DNA from 2 places in the Peribacillus sp. R9-11 genome. Region 1 is predicted to be linked to the other one. Evidence: a T-box and tRNA genes for the amino acid it is inferred to sense, from the RefSeq annotation. Region 1 holds a T-box; the other holds one or more tRNA genes.

The links. A T-box is a leader RNA that pairs with one kind of tRNA and senses whether it is charged. The one in region 1 lies ahead of RE409_RS20115 (valine--tRNA ligase), so its partner is inferred to be a tRNA-Val.
Region 2: it encodes a tRNA-Val, which carries the amino acid that the T-box ahead of RE409_RS20115 (valine--tRNA ligase) is inferred to sense. The anticodon was not compared.

What each region holds. Positions count from the first base shown of each region.
Region 1 covers NZ_CP133763.1:4,131,118-4,147,050, forward strand. Annotated here, with positions in the region: gene RE409_RS20095 (prepilin peptidase) at 1-113, opposite strand, end outside; gene RE409_RS20100 (bifunctional folylpolyglutamate synthase/dihydrofolate synthase) at 567-1,850, opposite strand; gene RE409_RS20105 (ATP-grasp domain-containing protein) at 1,950-2,891, shown strand; gene RE409_RS20110 (ATP-grasp domain-containing protein) at 2,860-3,720, shown strand; gene RE409_RS20115 (valine--tRNA ligase) at 3,802-6,453, opposite strand; T-box leader at 6,499-6,728, opposite strand; gene RE409_RS20120 (hypothetical protein) at 6,965-7,156, shown strand; gene ysxE (spore coat protein YsxE) at 7,213-8,292, opposite strand; gene spoVID (stage VI sporulation protein D) at 8,455-9,873, opposite strand; gene hemL (glutamate-1-semialdehyde 2,1-aminomutase) at 10,838-12,127, opposite strand; gene hemB (porphobilinogen synthase) at 12,164-13,159, opposite strand; gene RE409_RS20145 (uroporphyrinogen-III synthase) at 13,156-13,953, opposite strand; gene hemC (hydroxymethylbilane synthase) at 13,953-14,885, opposite strand; gene RE409_RS20155 (cytochrome C assembly family protein) at 14,895-15,725, opposite strand; gene hemA (glutamyl-tRNA reductase) at 15,736-15,933, opposite strand, start outside.
Region 2 covers NZ_CP133763.1:1,462,775-1,478,707, forward strand. Annotated here, with positions in the region: gene RE409_RS07040 (hypothetical protein) at 1-15, shown strand, start outside; gene RE409_RS07045 (spore coat protein) at 169-654, opposite strand; gene RE409_RS07050 (hypothetical protein) at 891-1,154, opposite strand; gene RE409_RS07055 (GNAT family N-acetyltransferase) at 1,316-1,741, opposite strand; gene RE409_RS07060 (YjcG family protein) at 1,746-2,261, opposite strand; gene RE409_RS07065 (alpha/beta hydrolase) at 2,354-3,076, opposite strand; gene RE409_RS07070 (phosphatidylglycerophosphatase A family protein) at 3,265-3,822, shown strand; gene RE409_RS07075 (hypothetical protein) at 3,849-4,070, opposite strand; tRNA gene RE409_RS07080 (tRNA-Val) at 4,277-4,348, shown strand; gene RE409_RS07085 (type 1 glutamine amidotransferase domain-containing protein) at 4,762-5,286, shown strand; gene RE409_RS07090 (YhgE/Pip domain-containing protein) at 5,733-7,835, shown strand; gene RE409_RS07095 (ABC transporter ATP-binding protein) at 8,229-9,071, shown strand; gene RE409_RS07100 (ABC transporter permease) at 9,004-9,762, shown strand; gene RE409_RS07105 (aliphatic sulfonate ABC transporter substrate-binding protein) at 9,798-10,811, shown strand; gene RE409_RS07110 (hypothetical protein) at 10,986-11,114, shown strand; gene RE409_RS07115 (DHH family phosphoesterase) at 11,198-12,139, opposite strand; gene RE409_RS07120 (CaiB/BaiF CoA transferase family protein) at 12,661-13,848, shown strand; gene RE409_RS07125 (acyl-CoA dehydrogenase family protein) at 13,863-15,068, shown strand; gene RE409_RS07130 (DUF3870 domain-containing protein) at 15,092-15,403, shown strand; gene RE409_RS07135 (hypothetical protein) at 15,896-15,933, shown strand, end outside.

The sequences.
Region 1 (15,933 bases):
GCAGAGCGCCGATTGGTAAATGAATTTCCTATAGGAACACTTAAGCCGACAACGTTATAGAATGAGCCTAAAATTAGACCTAGGGCGAAGAGAAAGAGATAGAAAGGCATCATTTATTTTACTTGCACTCGGAATCTATTTACTTCGATTGAATCCTTAGCATCAATTGTAAAAGTGCCTATATCAGAAATTCTAATTCCTTTTACAGAACATTCTACTTTGTCATAATCACCAGGGTTCTTCATAATTATTCATTCCTCTCGTTCTTTAATTTGCCATCTCTACTTCTGCCTTCAGTAGATCTCCCTCCTAGTAACTAGTGTATTTCTCTTTAGATTGCCGAATTATTCTTTAGTCCTATAGAATCAATACTTAAACATATTTTAACAAAAATACAGGATAATAGGGAATTGATATATAGGTTTTTATTAAAAGTAGTTTTCTTCTTTTAAGGCTCTGTTAAACGATTATGCTGATAGTTACCAAAAATAAAAAGGACCTTGAACAGGTCCTTTTTGTGAAAATAACTCATTTTGTCATGAAACCCGTTATTGATTATAGATCTATCAAAATTCAGATATAAATTCCCTCACAAGTGAAAGGAAATAAAGGGAACCTGTAATGACAAGAATCTCTTTTTCCCCTGTTTTCTGTCTCCCTTTCCTTATCGCCGACTGCCAATCCTTATCTATGCTTTTATTTTCATGACTGCATTGTTTATAAAGTTTTTCCGCATCAGCCGCTCGTTCATGGTTGAATTCGGTAATGATGATTTCAATCGCTTCCTTTTCCAGCATATGCAGCATCTGTGAATAATCTTTATCCCGAAATGAACTGAAGATAAATCGGTAAGTGTAATCTGGATAATGTGTCTTAAGTGTTTCTATCAGTACTTCGATGCCAGCAGGGTTATGCGCCCCATCAATGATTACCAACGGCTCGTCAGATATTTTTTCAAAACGGCCATTCCATTTCGCCTCCCCTATTCCCTTTCGAATGCTTTTTTCATCTATGCCTTCTATAACTAACATGACAGCAGCGACGGCCAGTGCTGCATTATCTATTTGGTGACGACCTAACATCTGAAGGTCAATATTCCGGATAGACCTATTATCAAGTGAGATTGAGAAGCTTTGCCCATGTTTACTTTGCTTCACATCATTCACATAAAAGTCCCTTCCTAATTGATAATAGGGTACGTTTGCTGAAGCTGCTTTTTCTTCGATTACTTTTGCTGGCTCCTCGGCCGTGACTCCACTGATAATCGGTGCACCACTTTTAATGATGCCAGCTTTCTCTGATGCAATTTCCGCAAGGGTGTTTCCTAGAATATTCGTATGTTCCAAAGAAATAGAGGTAATGATCGAAAGAAGCGGCTGGATGACATTCGTTGTATCGAGCCTGCCTCCAAGTCCCGTTTCCATTAGAACTAGATCGACTTCTTTTTTGCTAAAATAAGAGAATGCCATCGCTGTTAGGATTTCAAATTGAGTGGGTCCGTTCCCCGCACTATCCATCTCTTGTACAATTGGCCAGAGTTCCTGGAAGGCAGCGACAAAGTCATTGTCACTGATTTCATCTGTATTTATCTTCAGTTGTTCATTCATGCGTATTAAATACGGCGATGTGAAGGAAGCGACCCGAATTCCTTCTGCTAGCAGGATTTCTTTTATATAATGCAAGGTAGATCCTTTCCCGTTTGAGCCTGCAATATGAATATACTTTAGACCTTCTTGGGGATTACCTAATTTAGTTAATAATGTTTCCATTCGTGATAGGCCAAAATTCATACCTAATTGAACCTGTCGTTGTTCGAAAAAATGATTGATTTCTTTCATGGTCTTTCCCATTTATCAATAAGCCTCCTCTTTCTTTACACCGCTCTTATGCGTTAAAATTATTTTATCAATATATTAACGATTTACCTAGATGAAAGGTAGTGATTTACCGTGAAACCTTCTGCACTCCACTGTTGGATTGTCGTCAACGGCTATTTACAACATGATAAGTTTTCTAGTTTAGCTTTATTTATTAAAGAAGCAGCTGAAAGAAAAGAGATTTCGGCAACCCTTGTCCGTAATTCCGAACTTATTCCTGTAATTGAAAAAGGATTGCCTATGCTAAAAGGAAATTTTGAAAAGTTGCCTGATTTTGTCCTGTTCATGGATAAAGACATTCATTTGGCTCGCCATTTGGAATTGCTCGACATTCCCGTATATAACAGCAGCACAGCGATTGATATTTGCGATAGCAAAGCAAAAACGCATCAAGCGTTAGCAGGGCATGGCATTCCAATGCCGAAAACCTTATTTCCTCCGTTTACGTATGAAGGAATTGAAAGAATAAATGTGGATGCTTTTAAAGATATCGGCCTTGAACTTGGATACCCGCTTATCGTAAAGGAAGCATACGGCTCATTTGGTGAACAAGTGTATTTAATTCAATCAGAGGCTGAATTTTTGAAGACAGTCCATAAGCTTGGACACAAACCATTTATTATTCAAGAATTCATCGAGCACAGTAAGGGCCGTGATATTCGCGTGAATGTCGTCGGAGATCAAGTCATAGCTGCAATGCACCGCAAATCCGAACATGACTTCCGAGCTAACATGACAGTTGGAGGCCATGCATTACCATACAGCCCCACCAAGAAAGAAGCGGATCTGGCCATCCGATGTGCTTCGATTCTCGGTGCAGACTTTGCAGGCGTCGATTTATTGTTCGGTGAAGATGGCCCACTTCTATGCGAAGTGAATTCGAACTCGCATTTACTAAATATTTACGACTGTACTGGCATCAACATCGCTGATAGCATGTTTGATTATGTGTTGGACAAATTAGAAAAAGGAAGTATTTCAGATGAACAAACAAACAGGTTGGTTGATCTATAACCGTGATGATGCCGAAAAAAACAGAGGATACGGATACATAGACTGGATGCTCGACGAAGCTAAAAGGCTAGATCTTGATTTACATTTTCACTTCCGAGAAGACATCAAAATTGGTCATCGTTTCAATGAGTTGTTCGTGGAACATAAGCAACATCCTATTGAATTGCCAGACTTTGCGATTGTTCGGACCATCGATCCTTTTCTCACAAAACAGTTGGAGCAAGTGGGTATTGCCTGCTTTAACTCCTCTTTCGTATCCGAAATGGCGAATGACAAAGCAAAAACGCATCAATATTTGACCTCAATCGGAATTCCGATGGCCGATACCGTGTATTGCCAAGGAATGCCGAGTGCTGATGATATGGATTTCCCGTTCATCGCTAAAGAAGCCCATGGGCGCGGCGGGAAACAAGTATATTTGATTGAACACGCACATGATTTAGCCGAATTGTCGGAAGGAAATTGGATTGTCCAAAAGCCCTGCGTATTCGGCAAGGATATCCGCGTTTTTGTTATTGGTAAAAAAGTGGTGGCCGCTGTACTTCGAGAGTCCTCCTCCAGCTTCAAGGCAAATTATACGTTAGGTGGATCAGCTTCATTATATGAGCTGTCTGTACCTGAAAAAGCGCTTGTTGAAAGAGTAATCGCAGCTTTTGAGTTTGGCATGGTCGGAATCGATTTTATTTTTGCCGAAGATGACAGCCTAATGCTCAATGAAATCGAGGATGTAGTGGGTAGCAGGACACTTAGTGCACTAAGTGACATTAATATTGTAAGAGAGTATCTTATTTTTATTAAAGATAGAATTTCCTCTCAACCGGACATTTAATCACGACTGATTGAAGATTAATATTTATTAAACACAAAAAAGGATGAACCAGCATAATAGGCCGGTTCATCCTTTTGCATTTTACAGCTGTTTCAATTCGTTGATTCTGTGGATCACAGAGTCACGTTTTTCGCTGTAGTCTTTTTCTTTGGCACGTTCTTCATCAATAACGCTTGCTGGCGCCTTTTTAACAAAGCCTTCGTTCCCTAATTTTTTCTGTACGCGTTCGACTTCTTTATTAAGTTTGTCGAGTTCTTTTTCAAGACGTTTCACTTCTTCGTCGATATTGATCAGTCCTGTAAGCGGAAGGATTAGTTCAACACCAGTTACAACTGCCGTCATTGCTTGAGCTGGTTCTTCGACTTCGATGCCGATCGTCAAGTGTTCAGGATTACAGAAACGCTCGATATAGCTGCTGTTTTTCTGTAATGTTGCTAAGATGGACTCGTCTTTCGCTTTTAAAATCAAATTGATTTTTTTGCTTAACGGTGTGTTCACCTCAGCACGAATGTTACGAACGGAGCGGATGATTTCAACAAGCAGCTTCATTTCCTCGGCTGCAGCTGAATCTGTCAATTCTTCGTTCACTTCCGGCCAAGCAGCAACAGTGATCGACTCACCTTCATGAGGAAGGTTTTGCCAGATTTCTTCGGTAATGAATGGCATGAAGGGATGCAACAATCTCATCGTGTTATCTAGCACGTAAGCTAAGATTGAACGAGTCGTTTTCTTCGCTGCTTCGTCTTCGCCATATAACGGAAGTTTCGCCATTTCAATATACCAGTCACAGAAATCATCCCAAATGAAGTTGTAAAGCACACGGCCGACTTCACCGAACTCATAACGGTCAGCGAGTCTTGTTACGTTTGAAATCGTTTCGTTCAAACGCGTTAAAATCCATTTATCGGCTACAGATTTTTCACCGCTTAAATCGATTTCGTCATACGTCATGCCATTCATATTCATTAAAGCAAAACGGGATGCGTTCCAGATTTTGTTGGAGAAGTTCCAAACCGCTTCCACTTTTTCGGTGCTGTAACGAAGGTCCTGACCTGGTGAGCTGCCCGTTGATAAGAAGTAACGCAGGGAATCAGCACCGTATTGATCGATAACATCCATCGGATCGACTCCATTACCAAGCGATTTGCTCATCTTGCGTCCCTGTTCGTCACGAACAAGACCGTGAATCAGTACATCTTCAAAAGGACGTTCGCCCGTGAACTCAAGTGCTTGGAAAATCATCCGTGAAACCCAGAAGAAAATGATATCATAGCCTGTCACAAGTGCTCCGGTTGGATAGTATCGTTTAAAATCAACGCTATCTTTGTCTGGCCAGCCCATAGTTGAGAACGGCCATAAAGCAGAGCTGAACCACGTGTCCAAAACATCTGTATCTTGTTCCCAGTTCTCAGCATCCGCAGGCTCTTCATGTCCTACATACACTTCGCCTGTTTCCTTATGATACCAAGCCGGAATGCGGTGGCCCCACCAAAGCTGACGGGAAATACACCAGTCGCGAATATTTTCCATCCAGTGCAGATACGTTTTTTCGAATCGATCTGGAACGAAATGAACTTTTTCATCATCAGACCCTTTTTGAAGCTCAACTGATGTATCCGCAAGAGGTTGCATTTTGACGAACCATTGAGTCGAAAGATATGGTTCAACAACAGCACCGCTTCGCTCTGAGTGACCAACTGAGTGAAGGTGATCTTCTATTTTAAAGAGTACTCCTTCATCCTGAAGGTCTTTGACGATTTGCTTACGGCACTCGAAGCGGTCCATACCTTCGTATTTACCGGCCTTTTCATTCATCGAACCGTCTTCATGCATGACAAGGATGCGCTCCAAATTGTGACGGTTCCCAATTTCAAAGTCATTCGGATCATGGGCAGGTGTAATTTTAACCGCACCAGAACCGAATTCCATATCCACATAATCATCACCGACAATCGGAATTTCTCGACCTGTAATTGGCAAGCAAACCATTTTACCGATTAAATGCTTATAACGGTCATCTTCAGGGTGTACGGCAACAGCAGAATCGCCAAGCATGGTTTCTGGGCGAGTTGTAGCTATTTCAATTTCACCTGATCCGTCAACTAATGGATATTTCATATGGTAAAATGCGCCCTGAACATCTTTGTAAATAACCTCGATATCAGATAACGCTGTTTTCGTTGATGGATCCCAGTTGATAATGTATTCCCCGCGATAAATCAAGCCTTTGTTATAAAGGGACACGAATACTTCACGTACCGCTTTAGAAAGCCCATCATCAAGCGTGAAGCGCTCACGTGTATAATCAAGACCAAGACCAAGCTTTGACCATTGTTCACGGATATGACTCGCATACTCCTCTTTCCATTTCCATGTTTCTTCTACAAACTTCTCACGGCCTAAGTCGTAACGGCTTACGCCTTCTGCACGAAGCTTTTGTTCAACTTTTGCTTGCGTAGCGATACCAGCATGGTCCATACCTGGCAACCATAAAACGTCATAGCCTTGCATCCGTTTCATGCGAGTTAATATATCTTGAAGTGTTGTATCCCAAGCATGGCCTAGGTGCAGCTTACCTGTTACGTTCGGCGGTGGAATGACAATCGTATATGGCTCTTTTTTGTCATCACCTTTTGTTTCAAAAAACTTTCCATCAAGCCACCACTTATAGCGGCCTTTCTCTATCGTCTGCGGATCATATTTAGTCGGCATCGAAATTTGGTTCTCTTCCATAATCATTTCCTCCTTTTAAGGGCATAAAAAAAACTTCCATCATCACAAAAGGACGAAGGAAGTTGTTCGCGGTGCCACCTTTTTTCCGAAAAAGAAAAGAATCTTCTTCGGCTCTCAAATGGGATAACGGCTCTTCACCGGCCATCGCTACTAAATAACTTTCACGAAAACTGCTCGCGGACGACTTCTGATGCTGCCAACTTAGAAACCTCTCACCAACGGTTCCCTCTCTGAAAAGCGCATTTCATCTTACTATTTCCGGTCTTTGCATTCATTTATATTCATATGTAAAATCACTAAACGCATATAGTATATAGTACAAAAAAAACAGGGCTCCAGTCAATCATCTTTCGAATACTTTCTTAAAGTATTCTCACTTTAGGCTATTAAATCTTGTCATTCAGTCTTTTTCTTTATTCTATCCTCTAAGATAAGTTCCTGTGACGGCTTTCTCACCTTTTCCACCTCATACCCATAGAATATAAGAAGTCCTACAAAGGAAGGTAATAATATGAAACGAAAATATTCCCCTTATACTTTACCGCCTTGGATGAAAAAATTCCGCGGTGTTTGCCAGCAGTTCATTATCCCTTTTATAGTATTCCAAGGGTTGCGGACGCTGATTTTCCCTACTTTCTTCGATATGCTTCTGCTAATCGCATTTATTTTCTTAGCTATGTCTTTATATTTCGAATGGATTTAATTATTCCCCTACAGAAAAAAAATATACATGACTGGAGGTAATCCAATCATGTATATTTAGCTTGGGGGTGATTGCTCTTCTTTAACAGCTTCAGTAGCCGCCTTTTTCTTCTGTTCAATATCTTCGATTTTCATCACCATATATTCAATATTCTTCAGGAGCCAAAATTGCCGCTGCAGTTGGGTTACATTATCTAGTTCTGTTCTATGGCCTCTGCCGTCCGAATAATTCTTCACTATATCTAGAGCCGATCCCGGAAAAGCAAGATAGCTTTGCATCAGCAGCAATTCTTCTTCTTTTAACGGGAAATAACGGAGATAGTTATATAGCCAATCGACACAGTCATCACATTGGACAGGATAGGTCCTCGCCGATTTGACTAGGAATGGGAGTAAATCGAAATGAGGCGGTGCCGTATTCGAATTCTCGAAATTAATAAAGTAACCATATCCACGTTCATCATAAACAAAATGCTTTAATGAGACCTTTCCATGCGTGACAACAGTCCGGATTTTTTCACTTTCCTTAGTTTTTTCATACCACGTTTCAAACTTCTTAATCGAGTACCTCAGTGCCTGTGATATATCTGTGAAAAAGGAACAAACCGTCATTTCAAATGGAGACATATACCATTTCTTTTCACAGCTATCAATATACTCATCCATAAAATCCTTCTCGTTATTCCAGGAATCCAATGTTCGCTCATAATGAGATTCTCGTTCCTCAATATCCACTACTATTTCTTTTACAGACAACGCATGCATCCGGGCAAGCTCCCTGAACATTTGCTTATGGCTTTCATCACGCTCTCCGTTTCTCTCGTTATTCAACCAGGGCATCAGGTAATACAAACGACCATTATGAAGAACCGCATAACGTTGATCCATCGTTTGATAAATGGGAACAATTCGGTTATACCCGCGATGATACAGTTTTTGAACATTTTTGATAAAATCAATGCCGTTGTGCGGTAAAATGGACTTCAAGGCAAATGTACCGCGATCACTATAGACTTTTTTCACTCGTCCGAAATCCTCTATATATTGTACATATAGGGCATATTCTTTCAAAACTTCTCCTGTGTCCCTATCCCATTTATTAGTCTGCTGATTCTCGTTTCCCCTCACGAGACTCACTCACTTTCTCTAAAAAAACTCGCCAATTGGATTCCTATAGCCACCAAAGGCGTAGTCACATTCAATCTTAATTTCTTAGATTGTCTTTCGTTTATTAAATTACAACTCAATTACTATAGTAAAAAACAGGAGCAGTGCCATCTGCTCTGCTCTCTGCCGTACTTAATTTTTATAAGCAATCGCCTTCGGTATATAAATGACTTGCCCTTCATGAACGTTCTGATTCGACTCCAATTCATTGCTGAAGAGTATAGATTGAACAGTAACATCATAGCGCTGTGCCAAATCATCCAACGTTTCCCCTTGCTGAACAATGCAAACCTTCATCCTGACCAGTTCTTCCTCTTGTTTTCGTCCGAATAAATCCATAATGGATAAATGCTTATCCGCTTGCTCTGTCGTCTCTTTATCATCACGTTCCGAGGCTTTTTTTCTGCCTTTATAATTTTTAACTTCTTTGGCTGGTGGCTCTGGATTTTCTTTTCTTTTAAACAAATCCCTTATAGACGATTGGTGTTCCTCTTCGTTTGCTACTTTCACATGCTCATTGAGGATAGGACCTGCTTCATCAACAGCTTTTTCCTGCCGGTCGACTTCCTCGGATCCAAATGGCGATACAGGAGTCTTACTAACTGGGACATTTTGTTGATTACTTACATAAACCGATTCTTCTTCTTTCTTAATCTCCGGGTTCTCTACGGCTTTTACCAGTCTGCTAACTTCTGCTTCTAGATGCTCATCTTGAATGGATGACTCCGGAATCTTATCAATTGGATGACTATGGCGATCAATTAGGTAAATCACTTCTTCTTCCTCTTCGGCTTCTTCCCTGTTTACTTCTTCCCACTGCTCCTCTTCTGGATACGGTGAAACAGGAATTTCAAAAACTGGAGCATTATGCTGTTCACTTAAATAGATAGGCTCCTCATCATCTTCTTCCTCGGTTTCAGACACTCGTTTTGCCTCGGCAGAAAATGGCGTGTATAACTCTTCTTCCTGCTCATCACGAAACACCGGTTGAAAATCTGGGATTGGCGGGACCCCAGCCGCATATGGAATGTATGACTCATTTTCTTCGTCTGTTTCTTCTTGTTCCTCGGTTTCTGTTTCCACGACCTCCAGTTCCGTATCGGTACGTTCTTCCACATATGAATCATTATAAATTCCGGTTATCAACAAATCCGCCTGCAATTTTAAACAGTTATGCTCAGGTAGAGCATAATCAAAACTTTGAATCGAGACATCAATTTCATCTAATGAGGCAATCCGATTATTCGGAATCGTTATATCAACCGGAAAACGGTGTGTGAACTCATTGAGTCCATCGAGATTCCTCTCAACCTTTTGAACGGCTTTTGGCATAAAGGTCTGTGAAAACTCCTCTTGTTCACCATTTTCCGAGTCCTTGTATTCACCGCATAAATCTAACGAGCCTCGTATAAAAACATATTGATCACTTTCTTGAATCGTCACATTTGGATCGAGGGAAATGGAATATAGCTCAGCCACTTCCTGTCCCTTCTGGAACCAAACGGATTCCTCTAAAGAAAATCGTAAATACGATTCATTTTCTTGCGACAAGACAACTCCTCCTTTCAGCTTCAGGAAACGGTACCTATACCAATAACAATCTATGAAGAAAGGCTATTGATTATTCCTTAATTTCATTGGAAACCATCTTGCCCTTAAGCCCTTCATCTACTTTTATTCGGCCTTTCCGCCATTTAATTCGTCCTTCCTCCACTTTAATTCGGACTTCAACCATTTATTTCGGCCTTCTACCATTTATTTCGGCCTTCAACCACTTATTCGACCTTCAACCATTTATTTCGGACTTCATCCACTTTAATTCGGCCTTCATCCACTTTAATTCGGCCTTCTACCATTTATTTCAGCCTTCATCCATATATTTCGGCCTTCAACCATTTATTTCGGACTTCAACCATTTATTTCGGACTTCAACCACTTATTCGACCTTCAACCATTTATTTCGGACTTCATCCACTTTAATTCGGCCTTCATCCACTTTAATTCGGCCTTCTACCATTTATTTCGGACTTCAACCACTTTAATTCGGCCTTCACCATTTAATTCGGCCTTCACCATTTAATTCGGCCTTCAACCATTTATTTCGGACTTCTACCATTTATTTCGGACTTCAACCATTTATTTCGTCCTTCAGCCATTTAATTCGGCCTTCCTCCACTTTTATTCGGACTTCAACCACTTTAATTCGGCCTTCATCCACTTTTATTCGGACTTCAACCATTTAATTCGGCCTTCCTCCACTTTAATTCGGACTTCAACCATTTATTTCGTCCTTCAACCACTTTAATTCGGACTTCAACCATTTATTTCGTCCTTCAACCATTTATTTCGTCCTTCAACCATTTAATTCGGCCTTCCTCCACTTTCGGCCTACAAACTTTTTTTGGCCTACTTATTGATTAAAATTCAATAAAAAAACAGGCTACCTTTCTCCAAAAGTTTTTGGATAATGGTAGCCTGTTTTAAGAGTTTTATTAGTGTTTCAATTAGCTTTAGATTATTTTTTTAATTTCGCAAAAGCTTGTTCAGTTGCTGCAATGGTCTTTTCGATATCTTCATCACTATGTGCAGTAGATAGGAATAAACCTTCGAACTGGGACGGCGGCAAGTAGATACCTTGGTTTGCCATTTCCCTATAATAGGAAGCAAAGAACTCTAAATCAGAAGTTTTTGCTGTATCATAATTAACTACATCTTCATTCGTAAAGAAAAGTCCGATCATTGAACCAGCACGGTTAAATGTATGCGGAACACCATATTTTTTAGCAGCTTCTCCAATGCCTTTTTCGAGCATGTCACCTTTACGGGTAAACTCTTCATAAGATTCTGGAGTCAATTGGCTCAGCGTTTCAAGTCCGGCAGTCATGGCAAGCGGGTTTCCGGATAATGTTCCTGCTTGATAGATTGTTCCACTCGGTGCAATTTGTTCCATGATTTTACGTTTACCTCCGAAAGCTCCGACCGGTAAACCTCCGCCAATAACTTTACCAAGACAAGTCAGGTCCGGCTCAATGCCAAAATAGCCTTGTGCACAATTATAACCGACTCGGAAACCTGTCATAACTTCATCAAAAATCAATAGAGCCCCGTATTGGGTCGTCAAGTCGCGCAGGCCTTCCAAGAAACCAGGTTGTGGTGGCACGACACCCATGTTCCCCGCAACAGGCTCCACGATGATACAGGCGATGTCTTCGCCAAATTGCTCAAACGCATATTTTGTTGCTGCAAGATCATTATATGGCACTGTAATTGTATTTTTTGCAATGCCTTCTGGTACACCCGGGCTATCTGGTAGACCTAACGTTGCAACGCCAGATCCGGCCTTAATTAACAAGGAATCACCATGTCCATGATAAGAACCTTCAAACTTCAGGATTTTATCACGGCCAGTATATCCTCGTGCTAATCTTAAAGCACTCATAGTCGCTTCTGTTCCTGAAGAGACCATACGAATCATCTCAATCGAAGGAACCCGTTCAATGACGAGCTTAGCCAATTCATTTTCAACCACGGTAGAGGTTCCGAAGCTTGTACCTGATTCCGCTACCTTTTTCAGTGATTCAACGACACGATCATTCGTGTGACCCAGGATAAGCGGTCCCCAGGAAAGAACGTAGTCTATATATTCATTGCCATCGATATCATACATTTTCGAGCCTTTGCCACGCTCCATGAAAATGGGGTCCATGTCCACAGATTTAAAGGCACGGACCGGGCTGTTCACGCCGCCCGGCATCAAATTTTTTGCTTCAGCAAACGCTTTTTTCGATTTTTCATATGACCGCATGATTCAGTCCCCTTTTCTCTAACAGGTTATATTTTTTTATCTTTTATTATCTTCATCAATCCAGCGTGCTACCTCTTTTGAAAAATACGTAATGATTAGGTCCGATCCTGCACGTTTTAAGCCTGTCAGCATTTCCATTACAATTGCTTTTTCATCAATCCAGCCATTATTGGCCGCAGCTTTTACCATGGAATATTCTCCGCTCACATTGTATGAAACAACAGGAAGATTAAAGTTATTTTTTACATCTCTGATGATGTCCATATAAGAAAGGGCTGGTTTCACGATTAAGAAATCCGCACCTTCAGCAACATCTGATTCCGCTTCACGGAACGCTTCAAGACGATTCGCAGGATCCATTTGGTACGTCTTCCTGTCACCAAATTGTGGCGCGCCATTCGCAGCTTCACGGAATGGGCCGTAAAAGGCTGAAGCGTATTTTACAGCATAGGACATGATTGGGATATCTTCATAACCCGCTTCATCCAAACCTGCACGAATGGCCGCAACAAATCCGTCCATCATGTTAGAAGGTGCAATGATATCAGCGCCCGCTTCGGCCTGGCTAATAGCTGTTTTTGCAAGAAGGTTAAGAGAAGCATCGTTTAAAATCTTGTCTCCCTCAACGACTCCACAATGGCCATGGCTTGTATACTCACAAAGACATGTATCAGCAATGACAATGATTTCCGGGTATTGTTTTTTGATAAGACGGGTCGCCTCTTGTACAAGACCGTTATGATGAAAAGCACCTGTGCCATGTTCGTCTTTATCATGATCAAAAGGGACACCAAATAAAATGACTGATTTAATGCCTAGACTCACGACTTCATCCATTTCTGCTCCCAGATTATCCATAGAAAGCTGATAAATACCGGGCATCGAGCTAATTTCATTTTTTACGTTTTCTCCGTCAATGACGAAAATCGGATAGATTAAATCCTCTTTATGCAATTGTGTTTCACGGACTAGAGCTCGCATGCCAGCACTTGCACGCAGGCGACGGTGGCGATTGAATGGAATGTCTTTCATTTTAAAGTTCCTCCCTTATTATTCTTTTTTACAATGAATCGTATTAATTCCTCAACCATTGCTTCTGTTGTATAAACATCTGGACACACATCGACAGTTAAACCATGTTTAGAAGCCGTTTTAGCAGCAATTGGTCCGATGCAAGCAATGATAATGCTTTCTATGTATGTACCCAATTTATTGCGGTCTATAATCTGTAAGAAGTGCTCTACCGTTGAAGAGCTTGTAAAGGTTATGATATCAATTTTTCGACTCACTATCAGTTGAACAAGTTTTCTTTCACTCTCATCAGGAAGTACGGTATGATAAACAATCACTTCATCACAGGAGGCACCAGTTTTATTAATCTCATCCGCAATGACCGTGCGCGCGAGATTTCCTTTTGCCAGCAAAACGCGGGATCCAGGTTGAAGTAGTGAAATGAACTCCGAAACAAAACCTTCAGCAACAAACTGAGATGGAATAAAATCCGCCACATATCCATGGCGCTTCAGTGCTTCTTCTGTTTTTGAACCGATAACAGCTATTTTTGGAAGCCTAACAGGCTTTTTTCCGAGAAGTGTAAAGAGGAATTCAACCCCATTTTGACTAGTTAAAATAATCCAGTCGTAGCTATCTAATTCTTCTAACCGCAGCTGCACTTCTTCCCGATGATCAGGAAGAGTGAACTCAAGCAAAGGAACGAGAAGCGGAGTTCCACCATTTTTTTCAATCGAAGCTTTTAATCCAACAGCCTGTCTTTTCCCTCTGGTGATTAACACCTGATAATCTTTGAGAGGTTGAAAGGGCTTCATTACTGATCAAGCTCCTCTTTTACACGATCGATTAACTCTTTACCGCCAAATTCACTAATAAGTTTAGCAGCATTATGTCCAACTGCTTCTGGGTCAGACCCTTCAACCATTTCTTTATAAATCAATTTACCATCCGGAGAAGCGACCAATGCAGTTAATGAAATATCTCCATTGTCTTTTGCTACCGCGAAGCCGGCAATCGGCACCTGACAGCCGCCTTCCATTTTATCTAAAAATGCACGTTCTGCTTCAACTGTTCTTTTCGTTTTTTCACAGGTGAATTTCGCAAGCTCAGCCAGTAAATCTTGATCGTCAGCACGGCATTCAATAGAAAGTGCTCCTTGGCCAACTGCTGGTATACAAATATCTTCATCTAAAAATTCTGTTACGACGTCCTGCTTCCATCCCATTCTTGAAAGTCCGGCTGCAGCTAAAATAATAGCATCGTAATCTTCAGTTTTCAGCTTATTCAGGCGGGTATCGATATTACCGCGAATCCACTTAATTTCAAGGTCTGGTCTTCTTGCTAGGATTTGAGCACCACGGCGTAAACTGCTTGTCCCAATGATAGAACCTGGCTTCAGTTCAGATAGAGTTTCATGGTTTTTTGAAATCAAGGCATCTCGGTGGTCTTCTCTCGGTGGAATGCAGCCAATCGTCAAGCCTTCTGGAAGTACCGCCGGCATATCTTTCATACTATGTACAGCCATATCGATTTCTTTATCAAGCATAGCTTGTTCGATTTCTTTTACAAATAAGCCTTTGCCTCCTACTTTAGAAAGCGTTACATCGAGGATTTGATCCCCTTTTGTGACAATTTCCTTCACCTCGAACTCGTATGGAACACCAAGCTCTTTAAGTTGATTAATAACCCAGTTCGTTTGGGTAATCGCTAATTTACTACGTCTAGAACCGACAATAATTTTTCTCATAATTTCCTCCTATGTATTCCAAAAGTGGAATGTTGAAAGGCTTCCAAAAAGGAAAAAGTTAATTAACACAATCATGAAAGATCCAATATTCAGAAAGGCTAGTGTCCTTCCATACATTTGTTTCCGAATTTTCAAGTATAAAAACACGCTGTAACCGATGAGCAAAATAAATGAGCCGATAATTTTCATATCCAGCCAGGATACTCCAGGTACTTTTATATAGGCCCATTGAATTCCTAAGATAAGGGAGACCACTAATAATGGGACTCCGATTACTGCAAGGACATATGACATATGCTCAAGTTTTGTTAAATCTCCGAGACGAAGCAGTCGTTTCCCCCATTTTTTTCGTTTCAATAAATCATATTGAATTAAGTAGAGTAGGGAAAATACGAAAGAAAGTGTAAAAGCCCCATAAGATAGAATGGCAAACGTAATATGTATGAGCAAAAGCTCTGAAACGAGCTGCTGTGCGAGCACTTCTGATTCTATCTGAACTGGTGCAAAGGTATGAATAGCCATAACCATAAAGCCTAATACATTGGTAAAGAAGACCGTAAAATCGACTCTAAGCAATCGATTAATAATTAATGATAACGAAATGAGGACCCATGCATAAAAATATAAGCCTTCAAAAATCGTCAATACCGGAAACCTTCCCGTTTTCATTACATATAGAAACAAAAAAATTGTTTGCAGCACCCAAACAATAGAAAGCAACCAGAAGGCAACTTTATTCGCCTTCTGGTTATTATTAAGGAAGTCAATAAAATATAAAAGCATACTGATGGCATACAACAATACAGTGGCTTCATGTAATCTTGTCATTAGTAATTCCATATCTACCTCATTACTGGACAGGAACTGGATTTAATAGGGATGTCTTGGCGCTGTTCCGTTCATTTTCGTCATCCACTACCAACTGTTCTTCAATCAATTCCTCTAAATGAAAGATCTTCACGAAATTATTTAATTGCTCTTTTGCATTCGGCTCATCTGCAAGTTCTTTGGCATATAAAATCGGATCTTTCAGCATTTGGTTGATAAT
Region 2 (15,933 bases), 2.7 Mb from region 1:
AAAACCAGGAAATAACAAATGAAACAGGAACTTATAAGATTCAAATCGGGATGAGGAAGAAAGAAGTACTAACGGCTGAAATAACAGGAATAGGGGGGATTTTAACGAAGTAGTGTAAATCTTTAATAAAAACAAAAGAGGACACGTAAGTGTCCTTTTTGTTCTTTCTTAAAGAATGTCTATTTCTACAATTAAAGCTAACAACAATTGCAGTAAAAGTTGGATGTTAATAGCGATATCTGCATCAGTTGTTGTAATATCGATATCACGGCTGTTTTCAACAATCGTTTTTTGGCGTGTAATTTGTCTTACATTAGAAGATTGAATTAACTCTTGGGTAATTCGATCAGCATTTTCAGAATCTGCAATGGAAATACTTACGATGACCGCAATTGCTGCTTGTAGAGCCGCTTGTAATGAAAGTGCCGCTTTAACATCTGTAGAAGTAACATTTACATTACAAGAATCTTTAATGTAAATTAGTTCTTCAGAAAGTTGAAGTTGAGAATTCTCCTGTCTTGCCTCTTGTTCAATCTGGTTTTCTTCGTTGCAGAATCCTGTTAAGGGATGGCGTGAAGCGGAATCTAGAGCCGACCATGATCTGTCAGAGTCTTCATGAGTGTTACAGTTGCTACGAAATACATTTTGGTTCATGTCGTTTTTTCCTCCTTAGGTTTTATTCCCTATTAAAATATGCTTGGATGGTTAATCTGGTTGGACGAATAAATCAATTCATTCGTCTATTTTTTAATACTTAAGAAAATTATTAGTGAGACGGGGATGAAATTATAACGAAGCTGGAACTTTAGGAATGAAATGTAAGTGTTGCTAGGTCTAGTTTTACTTAATTCTCCAGCAAGTAAGGTTTCTTTAGATAAATAATGGTGAAGTTATTTATCTTTCGAATCCCTATATTTGGTTTGATAAGAATTTGTTACTGGGTTAACATCATTTTCCGTGATTTTCTTTTCTTGGTTTATGAGAATTTGTGATTGTTCCTGTAAATAGCGGATGGTTTCTTTTAAGTTGTTTCTCTCTTTTTCAGACAAATCAACTTTCTCTTTTTTGAAACCATTTTTTCTCAAAGTCCGTGAAACCAGCAGTTCCATTAGTCTTTTTTGAGACTCCTCCAGGTTAAATTCATTGTTACTCATAAAATTTTCCCTCCTTCTTGCTTTCTATATATAGACTATGTATATTTGCGAAGATTGCCATTGAACGGAAACGGTTTTTTTAAAAGATTTAAAAATTAACTCGTGAAAACAAAAAAAAACGCTGCCCATCCAGAAAAATGGATGGACAGCGTTTTGTATTATTAAATGTTTTTCTTCATCGTTTTATGGGGTATGCCAGCGTCCATAAATTCATCGGAAACAATCTGATAACCTAGTTTCGAATAAAAAGGAATCGCGTGTAGCTGAGCATCAAGCTTTAATTGAGGAATTTTATTTTGTTCGGCAAATTCCCCAATAGCACTCATAATCATAGCACCAGCTCCATTTTTTCGTTCTGTTGAAAGTACACATATGCGCTGGACCTTACCAACGCCGTCAATGACCCTGAATCGCCCGGCCCCAACCGGCTGTTCTTGTTCATTATATAAAACGAAGTGAGTGGAGTCTTCTTCGTATTGATCAATCTCTTCTTCAATTGGGACATTTTGTTCATCGACGAATACTTTTTTTCTAATCATATAAGCATACTCACGCTCTTGGGTGTTCTCGGCAATTTTTACAAACACGAAATTATTCAGCTCCTAATCTAAATGTTTCATATACAGTCCATGCCCCATCTTCAAGCTGGTACAATAAGTGGATTCGCTTTACTTCTTCTTCCTGGCTAACATCTAGCATACTAAGTTGGCCTAAAACATCAGAGTGCTCATTATCGGATAAATCCTGAGCAATCGTAATATGCGGAACAAAGGCATGTTCACTTTCACTTTTACAAAATTTCTCATCGTGAAGTGCTACATGCAGCTCTTGAAGTTCCTCGGATAATTCGACTTTAAAATAAATTGTATTGCTCACGGGTTGGAAAGACTTCGCTTTCGTTACATTTAACTTAAAAGGCTGGAATTTTTTTGCAATGTCTTTTAATCGATCTGCAACTGTAGAAATTTCCATATCCGTAGCTTCAAACGTTTGTTTAAGTGTAATATGTGGTGGAATGAAAGCGTACTTCGTATCATAACGTTTTCGATAGGAGTTAGCTAAATCTTGAAGTTTTTTTGAAGGGAAAATTGCAACACCATATTTCATAATTGAAACCTCCTGAAATTTTTAATAGTTGTAATATTGTATTTGGATATGTTTTATAGAAACCTTTCTTAAAAGAAGGGTTTCTAGTTTTGTTAGAACATTTCCAATAGTGCTCTTTTTAAATCTGCCTGCCAATACTTCCAGGTATGATTACCTTCAAATTCTTCATAGAAGCAAGGAAATCCTTTTTGGTTTAATAATTTATGCAATTCCCGGTTAGGTTCTATAAAGTTAGCCCGATTTCCATCTGTCGTGGGAACATCGGTTTCCTCGGTCCCAATTACATGATAAAGTTCTAGGAGATGCGGATTCTCAAAATTACGGACGGCATCCAATACTGCTTCATTTGCAAGAGGAGATTGCATGATGCACTTCCCAAATGTATGAGGATATTGAAGAGCAGCCAATAAAGAAACAGTGCCACCAAGAGAGTCACCGATTAAAGCACGACCATGCCCCATTTGATAGGTTGGAAATTCATCATCTAAAAACGGAACAAGTTCATGGGCGAGAAAACGTATGTATTCAACGTGCTGTTCCCCATCTGGATGATATTTACGTCTGCGGTCAAATCGATCTTTATAAGGAATACCGACGACGATGATATTCTCAATTTCATCGTTCCCTAATAGTTCATCGGCTACGCGACCAATCCGTCCCATCTGAAAGTAATCACGGCCATCCTGAGCAATGACAAGCGAATATTTATATAGTGGAGAAAAATTAGCAGGCAAGTAAACAAGTAGCTCCAATTCTTCTGCTAAAGCTTCACTTTTAAACATGTACTCTTTTATCGTGCCTTTACGTAAACTCATTCTTCCGCACCTCTATAATTAATAATGAAAAACCACTTACTTGGCTATTTTATCACAGCTTCGCATCTTTTTCTCGTGACAAGAATTTCAAATAGAAAAATTTCATTTTATTTTCTGAAAATTTGAAATATAAGATGCTATAATGAAAGGATATAGAAAAATATTACAAAAAAAGAGGTGGCAGAGAAATGACAGATGTACACGTACACAGCAGGGAAGTAACAAGAGCGGCCAAGCAAACATTAATAGAACGTGGTGTCAGTGTGGAAGCCATTGCAGAAATTGTATATGAATTGCAGTTCCCTTACAAAGCTGATTTGAAATTGGAGGAATGCATTCGCAGCGTAGAGCGCGTTCTTTTAAAAAGGGAAATTCAACATGCTATTTTAGTCGGTGTGGAGCTTGATAAACTTGCTGAGCAAAAGAAGTTATCAGAACCGCTGCAATCAATTGTTGAATCGGATGAAGGCTTGTTCGGAGTGGATGAAACCATTGCCTTTGGTGCAGTTCTAGGCTACGGAAGCATTGCTGTAACAACCTTTGGACATTTAGATAAAAATAAAATAGGTGTCATTCACGAACTGGATAAGAAGCAAGAAGGAGTCGTTCATACATTCCTGGATGATATCGTTGCAAGTATTGCTGCGAGTGCCGCTTCAAGATTAGCACATCGTCTAAGAGATGAAGAAGAATCATTAACTGAGAAAGAAAAGAACATTCAGGAAGAGGAAGAATTAATCGGTTAAATTTTTACGAAATAATACCATATTTTTCATCCGGATCTATCATACCTAGGTTTAATAAGGCGGGCAGAAAGAATATTGTCCATTTTAAATGTTCGTTTTGTCTGCCTTAGAAAACAATAGGCACGAATATGTCCTGGATTTATTTCAAGCACCTGAATTTTCCGCTGGGTAATCTTCCCTTGTTCGGAAAGATAAATAATCTCTAAGGGAATATTTCCCTCCATATGTTTACGAAGAATATATTTCATTTTTTATCACTCCTTAGCTTACTTTTATTATATGCGAACGTATGTTTTTTATGCAAATAAAAAAGAACGCTAGTTCGTATTTTTGGTAGAGAAATTCCTTTAAAGATAAACATAAAATTTTTTTGAAATAATTCGTTGACTTTTTATTAAAAAAACTTATAATAAATTATGTACTTAAGTAGTAGAACAAGCTAAATAATACATACGACTTGTTAGCTCAGTGGGAGAGCACTTCCTTGACAGGGAAGGGGTCGTGGGTTCGAATCCCTCACAGGTCATCCGAACGGCGGAAGCATTGTTAAGCAATGTTTTTGCCGTTTTTTATTTTATCATTTTACTATACAAAGAAGATCGTTACGTATAAACCTTACCCTCGAATATCTTGTTCGGGGGTTTTCTATGTCAATAGAATAGAATGGAACAGTGTCGATAATAGATATTTGAAAATGTAAATTTCTGTAGGAGGAAATGCTAGTTTCGGAGAAAAAATCATGAAAGACTAAAAATTCAATTGCAAGGAAAATATTAAAAAGGTAATTAAATGGTAAAATAACTGTGGGAATAGAGTAGCAAAAATAGATACTTTCATTGTTATATTAAAAGGTTAGCTGGTAGCAGGAAAGGGCAATATATGTGGAAGGATAGTAAAGTGAAGGGGAACCATGTATTTTAATAAAGAAGGAGAGATTACATGCGATTAGTAGGAAAGAAAATTATCAGTCTTGTGCACCATGATTTCGAAGATTTAGAGCTCTGGTATCCAATCTTGCGTTTAAAAGAAGAGGGAGCGATTGTTCACCTCGCTGGAGAAAAGGCAAATGAAACATATATTGGAAAATATGGTGTGCCTGCTGTATCAGATTTTGCATATAGTAGTATTAAAGCGGATGAATATGATGCCATCCTTGTCCCAGGAGGTTGGGCCCCTGATAAAATTCGTCGTTTTCCTGAAGTGATTACACTTATCCAGAACATGGAAGAAAGTAAAAAGCCAATCGGACAAATCTGTCATGCAGGATGGGTCTTAATCTCTGCTAAAATTTTGCAGGGGAAGAATGTTACGAGTACACCTGGTATTAGAGATGATATGGAGAATGCCGGGGCAACATGGATAGATAAGGCTGTTGTAGTAGACGGACATCTTGTATCCAGCAGACGTCCTCCAGATCTTCCAGATTATTTAAGAGAATTGATAAAAGTAATTGAAAAACGTTAAAACATAATATGACAAAAAAAAGTGGTTTTTCCTCATGGAGAAATCACTTTTTTATCAATGAATTTCTGATTAATTTTTAGAAAATATAATAAAGAACGAACCCGAAATGTTAGTAATTATGGTCTCAAAATTGTAACCGACTATACAGTAAAATTCAGGATACAGTAAACAAGGGCCTTGGGCACTGGTTGGGAAGTGTTATTGAGATGTTTGAAGGTAAGGTAAAAATCAGAAGAGGATAAAAAGTATTCGTACCAACTAGCAATTCTTTATTAAAAGAAATAAGTCAAAAAAAAGAAATAAGTCAAAACTCTAAGAAGCGGGTGTCGTTATCGACACCGGCTTCTTTTCAATATGGGGAAAGACTATGGATATGTTTACTTAGTATTGATCGAGACTATTTTTCGAATAATAGTAACAAAAAACTATTTGCGCGGGGGTAAGGTTTGAAAAATATTCGAGAAATTTTCATTGACGATTTAAAAAGTATTTATAGGAATTTGTTTGTCTGTATCGTTGTTGTTTTTCTAATGTTTATCCCGTCTATTTATGCTTGGTTTAACATTGTTGCTTCTTGGGACCCTTATGCAAATACGGAAGGAATCCTTGTCGGTGTTTCCAATAATGATAAAGGTACAGAGTTAAATGGTAAAGCCGTGAACTTAGGCAATGAAGTTATAGAGGGGCTAAAGGGGAATTCAGATTTAGGCTGGAGATTCACAACAGAAAAAGATGCCATTGCAAAGGTGAAAAAGGGAGATTATTACGCATCTATCATCATTCCAGCTGATTTTTCAGAACATATTGCGACCATCATGACAGATGACCCCATTAAAGCGGAGATTGATTACTATGTTAATGAAAAAATCAATTCCATTGCTCCTAAAATGACTGCTGCAGGGGCTAATAGTATTGTGGACAATGTGAGCAAAAGCTTTATTAAAACAGCTAGCGGGAGTATCCTTTCAATCTTTAATGAACTGGGAATCACGTTGCAAAATGAGTTACCGACCATTCAAAAAATGAAGAATATGGTGTATTTATTAGAGGAGAAACTGCCTGAGCTTGAGCAAAATATCAAAACGGTCCAAACACATGTAAAAAGGGCTGAAGACATCATTAAGATGGTTAATGATGGTCTGGATTCAATTGAAGGAATAACGTCACAAAAAGACAAATTAGTGTCAGACGTTTCTAGTTATGTAGATTCAACAAGGCAGGCATTCGAGGGGATCAATCCACTATTAGAAAATGATCTTGCAAATGTAAGAAGCGATAATGAATCTATTTTAGTGCTAGCAAACCGGTTAACGAATCAGGAGTTGCCTAGCGATGAAGTGGATCAGATAGTTGAACAAGGGATAACGAGGATAAAAAAAGAGTTGTACCTGTTGGACAGTATGTATAATTTATTGGTGAGAGTCAATCAATTTAGTGAGAATAACTGGCTTCAACCAGAAATAAAGCTAATGGATAATCTGCGGGATAATGCTTCGAATCAACTTCAAGCGCTGAATAACCGTTCCTTTGGCTCACTTATAGATCTTGGTGAGAACAATGATAAAGTCTTGGCAAGCTTCCAGGATAACTATTCAAAGGAAACAGGACCAAAATTCAATGAAATTTGGAATGAAACGGATTCCATATTGAAAAAAGTTCAGCTCACAATGGAAGAGGGTAGCCAGGTTCTTCCCGAAGTAAGGACACTGTTAAATGAGACCAATCGAACGTTGGAAACTCGCACAGGAGAAATCGATAAGTTACAGAATAAGTTTCCAGAAATCGAAACGAAAATAAAGGCTCTAGCGGCTAAAATGAGAGAAATCGATAAGTCTTATAACATGGAAGAAGTGATTGCTTTCTTAAAAAATGACATCGAGCAAGAAAGCGACTTCTTTTCAGAACCAGTGCTACTCAATAAACACAGTTTATTTCCGATTCCAAACTATGGATCAGCCATGTCCCCATTCTTCACCGCACTTTCACTTTGGGTGGGTGGCACAATATTAATTTCCATGCTAAGCGTGGATGTTTCTCATAAAGTTTACAGCCCGTATCAAATATATATTGGGCGGTACCTAATATTCTTCATCATTGGGTTAATGCAGGCACTCAGTGTTTCTATAGGCAATATTATCCTAATTGATGTATATGTAGCTGATAAATTTGAGTACATCGTGTTTTCTGTCTTGATTAGTACAGTATTTACACTCATTGTCTACACCTTTGTTTCAGTTCTTGGAAATGTGGGAAAGGGAATAAGTGTTGTCTTAATGGTCCTCCAAATATCAAGTTCAGGCGGGACCTTCCCTATTCAAGTGACACCACCATTTTTTCAACATATCAATCCCTTCTTGCCATTCACCTATGCAGTTGGTTTACTTCGTGAATCGGTTGGGGGAATAACCTGGAGTGTCGCTGGCAAGGATATTTTTGTCTTATTTCTCTTTTTAATAATCACTCTCATCTTAGGTATCGTTCTGAAGAAACCATTGCATGCTAGAACGCAAAAAATGAAGGATAAATTATATGGAAGCAGAATTTTTTAAAATAGAAACGAGAATATATGTATGTCTCCAGTTCGTCAAATAGGTAGGGTAGTCTTTGAAGTCTGTCAAGTATGTTTGCGCTAGAAATTGGTCCAACTACTTTTCTTAAATGTGAAAGGTTTGCGCGTTTACAAAAATAATCATTGCAGAATAGTCTGGATCTTTGTTTTATTAAGGGTCTCAGGCTATTTGTCTATTTATGGGTTGGAACTAGAATAATGTTTCTTACGAAATTAAGTAGTATTGTTTTATTTATACAATAAAAAGAGTTGATTGAAAAATACCGATAAATTAGAATTTTTGCATTTTTATAGTTGACAAAAACCATTGGATTAATCATTATTAAGAAATAATGTTTAGTAAATCAATGCGATTTAAAAGTGGGGTGACTTTATGTATTTAACAATAGATGGAATTGAAAAAAGTTTTTTGAATGAAAAGAAAGAAAGCATAAAGGTGCTCGATGAGATTAACATAGAGGTGGAGAAAGGAAGCTTCGTTTCGATTGTTGGGCCATCAGGCTGCGGTAAATCGACACTCCTGTATCTAATTGCTGGTCTGGATAAGGCTGATAAAGGGGAGATCCGTGTAGCTGGAAAAAAGGTGATGAAGCCAGGACCGGAACGAGTCGTAGTGTTTCAAGAGGCAGGGTTATTTCCTTGGTTAACGGTACTTGAAAATGTTACATACGGATTGAAGTTAAAGAAAATGCCCAAAGAAGAGGCGAAATCGAAGGCATTAGACATTTTAAAAATGGTTCACCTCAGCCGCTATGTGGATTCCTATCCACATCAGCTCTCAGGGGGCATGAAACAGAGGGTAGCCATTGCAAGAGCGCTGGTTATGGAACCGGATATTCTGTTGATGGATGAGCCATTTTCTGCGCTTGATGAGCAAACGAGGATGGTCTTGCATAAAGAGCTGCTCGAAATCTGGAGAAAAACAAAAGTGACAATCTTTTTTGTTACCCATAATATTCGTGAGGCTGTTCAGCTTTCTGAAAAAATTATCGTCTTTGCAACCCGTCCCGGGAAAATTAAAGAGACGATTTCCGTCCCATCCATGAAAGATGGAGTTATGCCAGATAGTGTAACTTTGAACACTGAACAAAGGGTTCTATCGATCTTGCAGGAGGAAATTGAAAAAGTGTTGAAGGAGGAAATGGGGAATGATTACAGCTTTAAGACGAATCATATTCATCGCGATGATAGCGGGGATATGGGAAGTCACATCTAGACTTTCCAGTCTTCCAGATTTCATGTTTCCGAGCCTGACTCAAGTGTTGGAAACTCTGTTTAATGGACTAGTTAGCGGACAAATAACCGATGCTATCGGAAAAAGCCTTGGCCGTATCCTGATCGGCTTCACGATTGCCATTATAATAGGTCTGATATTAGGATATTTCATTTGGCGCTTTAAACTGGTTGAAGATACGCTTGGATTCGTCGTGACGGCTTTACAGTCCATACCGAGTATCGTTTGGTTCCCTTTAGCAATAATTTGGTTTGGATTGAATGATTTTTCGATTCTCTTTATCGTCACTATCGGCGCAACTTGGACGATGACAGTTAATGCAACCAGTGGATTCCGGAATGTGCCCCAGCTGTATCAACGGGTTGCCAAAACATATGGATCGACCGGGTTTCATTTTCTACGTACCGTGATTTTACCAGCATCTGTTCCACAAATAATATCCGGGCTGCGAATTGCATGGGCATTTTCTTGGCGTGCATTGATGGCAGGTGAATTACTTGGCGGTGGCGGCGGTCTTGGACAATTGCTAGAAATGGGTAGATCGCTCGGACAAATGGATTTGGTCATCTCCGTAATGATCATTATCGCAATTATCGGAACAATCGTGGATAATGTTGTCTTCTCACGTCTAGAACGAAATGTTCAACTGAAATGGGGAGTAAATCAACGGTAGTTTAATAAGATTATATTTTAAAAGGAGAGGGAAATATGCTGAAAAAATCATTTTTTGCCCTTATTATGTCTGTATTGTTAATCGGAATAGTAAGCGGATGCACACAATCCACAAGTAAAGAAGAGGGAAAAGGCACTGGGAAACAAACTGTGAAAATTGGATATTTTCCTAACTTAACTCACAGTGCAACGATTATTGCACTTGAAAAAGGCTTTTTTGAAGAAGAGTTCGGTGAAGATGTTAAGATTGAAACCAAAACAGTGGCCAATGGTGGGCTATTTATGGAAGCAATGGCTACAAACGCTATTGATGTCGGAACAGTTGGGCCTGGTCCATTACTTAACTTTTACGTTAAAAACCCGGAATACCACCTGATTTCTGGAGCTGTTAATGGCGGGGCCGTTCTTGTGGCTAGTGAGGGCAGCAAGGTAACGGATTTAAAAGATTTAGACGGTAAAAAAGTAGCGATTCCTGTTATAGGGAGCACACAGGATGTCATGCTTAGAAAAGCGCTTCAAGACGTTGACTTAAAACCGACTACTAACGGAGGAACAGTTGAGTTATATGCGGCAGCACCCGCTGACACAACAGCACTTTTTGTCCAAAAATCAGTCGATGCTGCAGCTACCCAGGAACCATGGGGATACGTATTGGAAAACCAGGCAAAGGGAAAGTTAGTGCTTGACTGGGATCAGTTTGCATGGGGAAAAGATTCACCAAACACGGTAGTGGCTGCAAGTCAGAAGTTCTTGGATAAAAAGGGGCTCGCCGCATCTTATTTGAAAGCTCACAAAAAAGCAGTGGATTTTATCCAAAACAATCCTGAAGAAAGCCAAGAATTAGTTATTAAGCATTTAAAGAAACTAACTGGAAAAGAATTAAGCAAAGAAGAAGTTACCTCTGCGTTTTCACGCTTAGAAGTAACGACGGAAGTTAATGAACAAGTTATTCAGGAAATGGCTGATATAAGCAAAGAAGCGGGATATGTTCCTAGCAGTGATATTAAGGGTATGGTTGACTTATCTATTCTTAAAGAAGTATCCAAGTAATTAATGTAAAAAAACGCCTCAGCCGATTTTTGGCCTTGGGCGTTTTTTTTGTGCGCCTTAATAGATTTGAGAAATATTGAATGTTAAATACGGTTTATATAGTAATGTGAAAATGTTTTTGCAAATCATATGAAAGTAATAGATGAATTCGAATATCAAGCGGAGAGGTTTGAAATGAGTCAAAAGAGTAGTCAAACAACCATTGCTGTGAATTTCCCAATAACTTCTTATGATAAATCTGAAAATTTAACATTCTTAGTAGATGAACTGGGTAAAGTGGAGCTGAAGGCAGTTAAAAAATAAATGGTAGAGAGAGCCTCATGCCTTAGACTGATATAGGTTTGAGGCTTTTTACTTTACCTAGGAGCAGGCAATTTTTCTCTAGCTTACTTTGGGCAAACTTGATTTAAGGCCTCAATAACATGATCTACTTCTTCCCACGAATGGATGGTTGCACCGGCAGCAAATGAATGCCCTCCTCCATTGAATTGCCGGGCAATTAAAGAGATAGGGATATTTCTTGAACGAATTCTGACACGGATTTCCGTCGGATATTCGATAAAGAACGCCCAGATTTTGTTTCCTTTAATAGAAGAAAGGGTGTTAACTAAATTTGAAGCTTCTACTCGGTCTACACCATACTTATTTAACAGTTCCTTTGTCATAATAAAGTAAGCTACCCCTTTATCGGTTACTTTGAAGCTCATAAGAATATCTTTTTGAAGCCTTGAAGAATTTTTAGTCTTTGTATTAAGGAGGTTATGGATTCTTTCTGGCTGAAAATTATAAGTTCGTAAGAGCGAAACCGTTTTTAAGGTCCTAGGAGAAGTATTTCCATTCAAGAAACGCCCTGTATCACTAATTATCCCTGCATAAAATGCTTTAGCTGCTTCTTTGTTTATTTTAAAATCCTCTGGAAAATTCAAAAATAAGTCAACAAGCATTTCACTTGCAGAGCTATAAGAAGGGTCAACCCAAGAAAGGTCACCGAATTGTTCATATTCGGGGTGGTGGTCAATTTTAATCAACATGTCCCCAAGTGTATATCGGGAATCACTAATGCGTGAAGTGTTAGAAGTATCGCAAACGATCACTAATGCGCCCTTGTAAGTTTTATCAGGGATAACTTCCATTTTACTAATAAACAACAGGCTATTCACTTCTTCTCCTACCACATAAACCTCTTTGGAAGGGTAGGAATGTTTAATTAGTTGTTGTAGACCGACTTGTGATCCTAATGCATCCGGGTCCGGATTAATATGACGGTGAATGATAATAGTAGAATAGTTCTTGATGGCTTCGACTATTTCGTTTTTAATATTTTCCATTTTGCCATCTCCCTTTGAATCATTAATTACCTCGCCGATCAATATTAAATTTTAAAAAATTTAAATAAGAAAAGAAAGCAAGTACTCTTGAATCATATTTACATATAGAAATAGGTACTCTAATCATCACATGTCACAACTATTAAGGCAATTCCAAACACCATAAAGATGAGTATAGAGAGATTTCAGAGTGTATTAGGAATGTCAATATTTCAAATTCATAATTAAACAGTTTAGAGGGGGGTACAATTAAATTAGCTATTATTAAGTAATGAACAAAATTATTGCAAAATTCAATTAATAGTTTTATACTTAATTTACCAAACCGATGACGGCAAGTTACCTTGCTGCAAAGCCGGCTTGGTTTAAACTTAGAATTTATAAAATTGACTTTGTTCACTTGATCTTCCTTTGCCGGTAGACAAGCCATGGATAAGAGTCAGTGAAACGTTCAATGTAATAACATTGTTGGTTTTGCTGGCTCTTTTTGTGTATCCCGACAGTTAGAAAGGGGTGATAAAATGAATGGAGCTTTGGATGGAGTCCGGATTATCGATGTATCCCGTGTTTTGGCGGGGCCGTTTTGTTCAATGATTCTCGGAGATTTGGGAGCGGATGTAATTAAAATTGAGCACCATGAATCAGGTGACGAAACGAGAGGCTGGGGTCCACCGTTTGCCCAAGGAGAAAGCGCTTACTATTTATGCGCCAACCGAAATAAGCAAAGCATGACTTTGAATTTAAAGTCTGAAAAAGGGAAAGAGATTTTCCGTAAGCTGGTGTCTTCGGGGGATATAGTGGTTCAAAACTTTAAGACAGGTACCTTGGAAAAAATGGGGATAGGTTATGAGGAATTAAAGGAATTCAACCCCCAATTGATTATGGCCTCGATCACAGGATTTGGTTTAACCGGCCCTTATAAAGATTTACCTGGCTATGATTATATCATTCAAGCGATGAGTGGTTTGATGAGCATCACGGGAGAAACGGATGGGAGTCCCATGAAAGTCGGCGTTGCTATTGCTGACATATTGACTGGTTTATATACATGCATAGGCATTTTATCAGCTTTACATCATAGGGAAAAAACGGGGGAAGGACAGGAAATTGATATTTCGTTAATGGATTGTCAGGTTTCTTCGTTAGTAAATGTTGCCAGTAATTATTTATTCAATGGAATAACTCCTGAGCGAATGGGAAATCAACATCCGAATATTGTGCCTTATCAAACTTTTCATGCAAGCGATGGAGAGTTAGTCGTGGCTGTAGGAAATGATGAGCAGTTCAGGCGATTCACATATGTTTTAGAAAGACCGGATTTAGCGGAGCAGGAACAGTTTAAGCGTAATGAAAATCGTTTGCTTAACAAGGAAGAATTAATACCGATAGTTGAAGATTTGTTAAAAAGAAAGACAAAAAAAGAGTGGAAAATGCTGCTTGATGACGCGGGGATTCCAAATGGACCAATTAATACTATCGCAGAGATGTTAGAGGATCCCCAAATAAAAGCGAGAGACATGTTGGTGAATATGGAGCATCCTACTGTTGAAAATCTGAGAGTAACAGGATCCCCCTTAAAACTTTCGAAAACACCTGTCACGATGAGAAAGCATCCACCCCTGTATGGAGAGCATACTGATTCGATTTTGGCTGGAATTGGGTATAAACCAGACGAAATAATCAAATTTAAACAAAATAAAATTATTTAGGAGGAATTTAGATGATGAATTTCGAATTAACAGAAGAGCAGCAAAGTGTGAAAAAAGTGGTAAGGAAATTTGTGGATAAGGAAATTATCCCATACATTCAAGAGTGGGATCGACAAGGACAGTTTCAACCTCATATTCTAAAGAGATTGGCAGAATTGCAGCTGATGGGTGTTTGTATCCCTGAAGAGTATGGTGGAGTCGGAATGGATTATAATACCCTCGCTATCGTTTGTGAAGAGTTAGAGCGTGGTGATACGGCTTACCGCACTGCAGTTTCAGTACATACAGGGTTGAATAGCATGACTTTATTGCAATGGGGAACTGAAGAACAAAAACAAAAATATTTAGTACCGCAAGCAAAAGGAACTAAGATTGGCGCTTTCGGACTGACTGAACCGAATGCAGGGTCTGACGTAGCAGCAATGAAATCAACGGCTAAGCGTGATGGGGATTATTACATTTTGAATGGATCAAAAACTTGGATTTCTCTCTGCGATTATGCGGATCATTTCCTCATTTTTGCTAAGACGGATCATGATCTTGGCTCCAAAGGGATTACTGCTTTTATTGTAGAACGTACTTTTGAGGGAGTGGAATCCAAAGCCATTAAAGGAAAATTAGGAATTCGCGCAGGAAATACAGGCGAAGTCTTTTTAACGGATGTAAAGGTTCCAATTGCGAATAGACTTGGTGAAGAGGGAGAGGGCTTCAAAATTTCCATGTCAGCATTGGACAGCGGTCGTTTTACAGTAGCTGCAGGTGCTGTAGGGTTAATCGAGGCAAGTCTAGAAGCAAGCTTAAAGTATTGCCATGAGCGCAGTACATTTGGAAAAGAGATTGGTAGGCATCAGCTTGTTCAACAGATGATTGCTAAGATGAGCGCGAATCTAGAGATTTCCAGATTGCTGGTCTTTAAAGCTGGAACATTAAAAAACCAAGGCAAACGTAATACCAAGGAAACATCACTTGCTAAGTGGGTTTCATGTAATGCAGCGAACGAAGCAGCGAATGATGCGGTTCAAATCCATGGTGCCTATGGCTACTCGGATGAATATCCGGTGGAACGTTTCCTACGGAATTCAAAAGCTCCAGTCATTTACGAAGGAACGCGTGAAATTCATACTGTAATGCAGGGGGAATACGCTCTGGGCTTCAGACAAGATAAAGAACTACGTAAGCAATTGCCTGCATGGCCCTTCGAGCAGGTTTCCGTACATTAATTACAGACAGAGGAGATCAGATGATGAACACATATTTTATTGCAGGACATGCAAAACTTCCACAAGGTATGGCAGCGAGGAATGTATATGATTCCATCACAATCACTGTAGAATTGGACTTTAAATATGGTGTTATCGTTGATGCATCCTGTACCCTTGCTACAGAACATGGCAGGGAATACATTCGTCAACTACTTCGCGGTTATTGTCTTAAAGATGGTATCGAAGAATTGATTGATCGTGTGCAAATGTATTATCGTGGTAAGGCAGGTCAAGCGATTCATGCAGGGCTGAAGGATGTATATGCACAGTTCGAATTGGTCTCCGTTAAATAAGAATTAAAATGGATCGTGCCGGTCTTAAAGCCGGTAGGATCCTTTTTTTGACTGCATTGCAAGGTACGCACTTTCATTGTGCAAAAATAATGAAGGTGGTCCATGCCCCCCTAATTGGGCATGTGTTGAATTGCCGTTAATGCATATGGTAGTAATTCTGATTTCTACATTGGGTGATCGTTCATGAGATTTGACAGATTCTTTAGTAGTTTAAAAAAAGCTAGTTATATTTTTTCATAATAATAGAGGTGATAAAAAAGTATCACCTCTTTAAAAATATTTTCAACGTTCTGAAGTTGCCTCTTCTAAAGATTTCTCCTCAAAACATTCATACAATTAAAAGTTCCATCTACAATTATTTCGGAAGCAAATGGAAGGCCTTCTATGGCATCGCCGATTGTTGGAAGAACGTCGATCTCCGCAAGAACGCCGATTTCTGCTAGTACGTCGTTCAGTCCTGCAGGTAGATCTCCTTCTCCAGCAAGAGCCTAGTTGAGTCCTGCAAGTACATCTCCTTCTCCAGCAAGAGC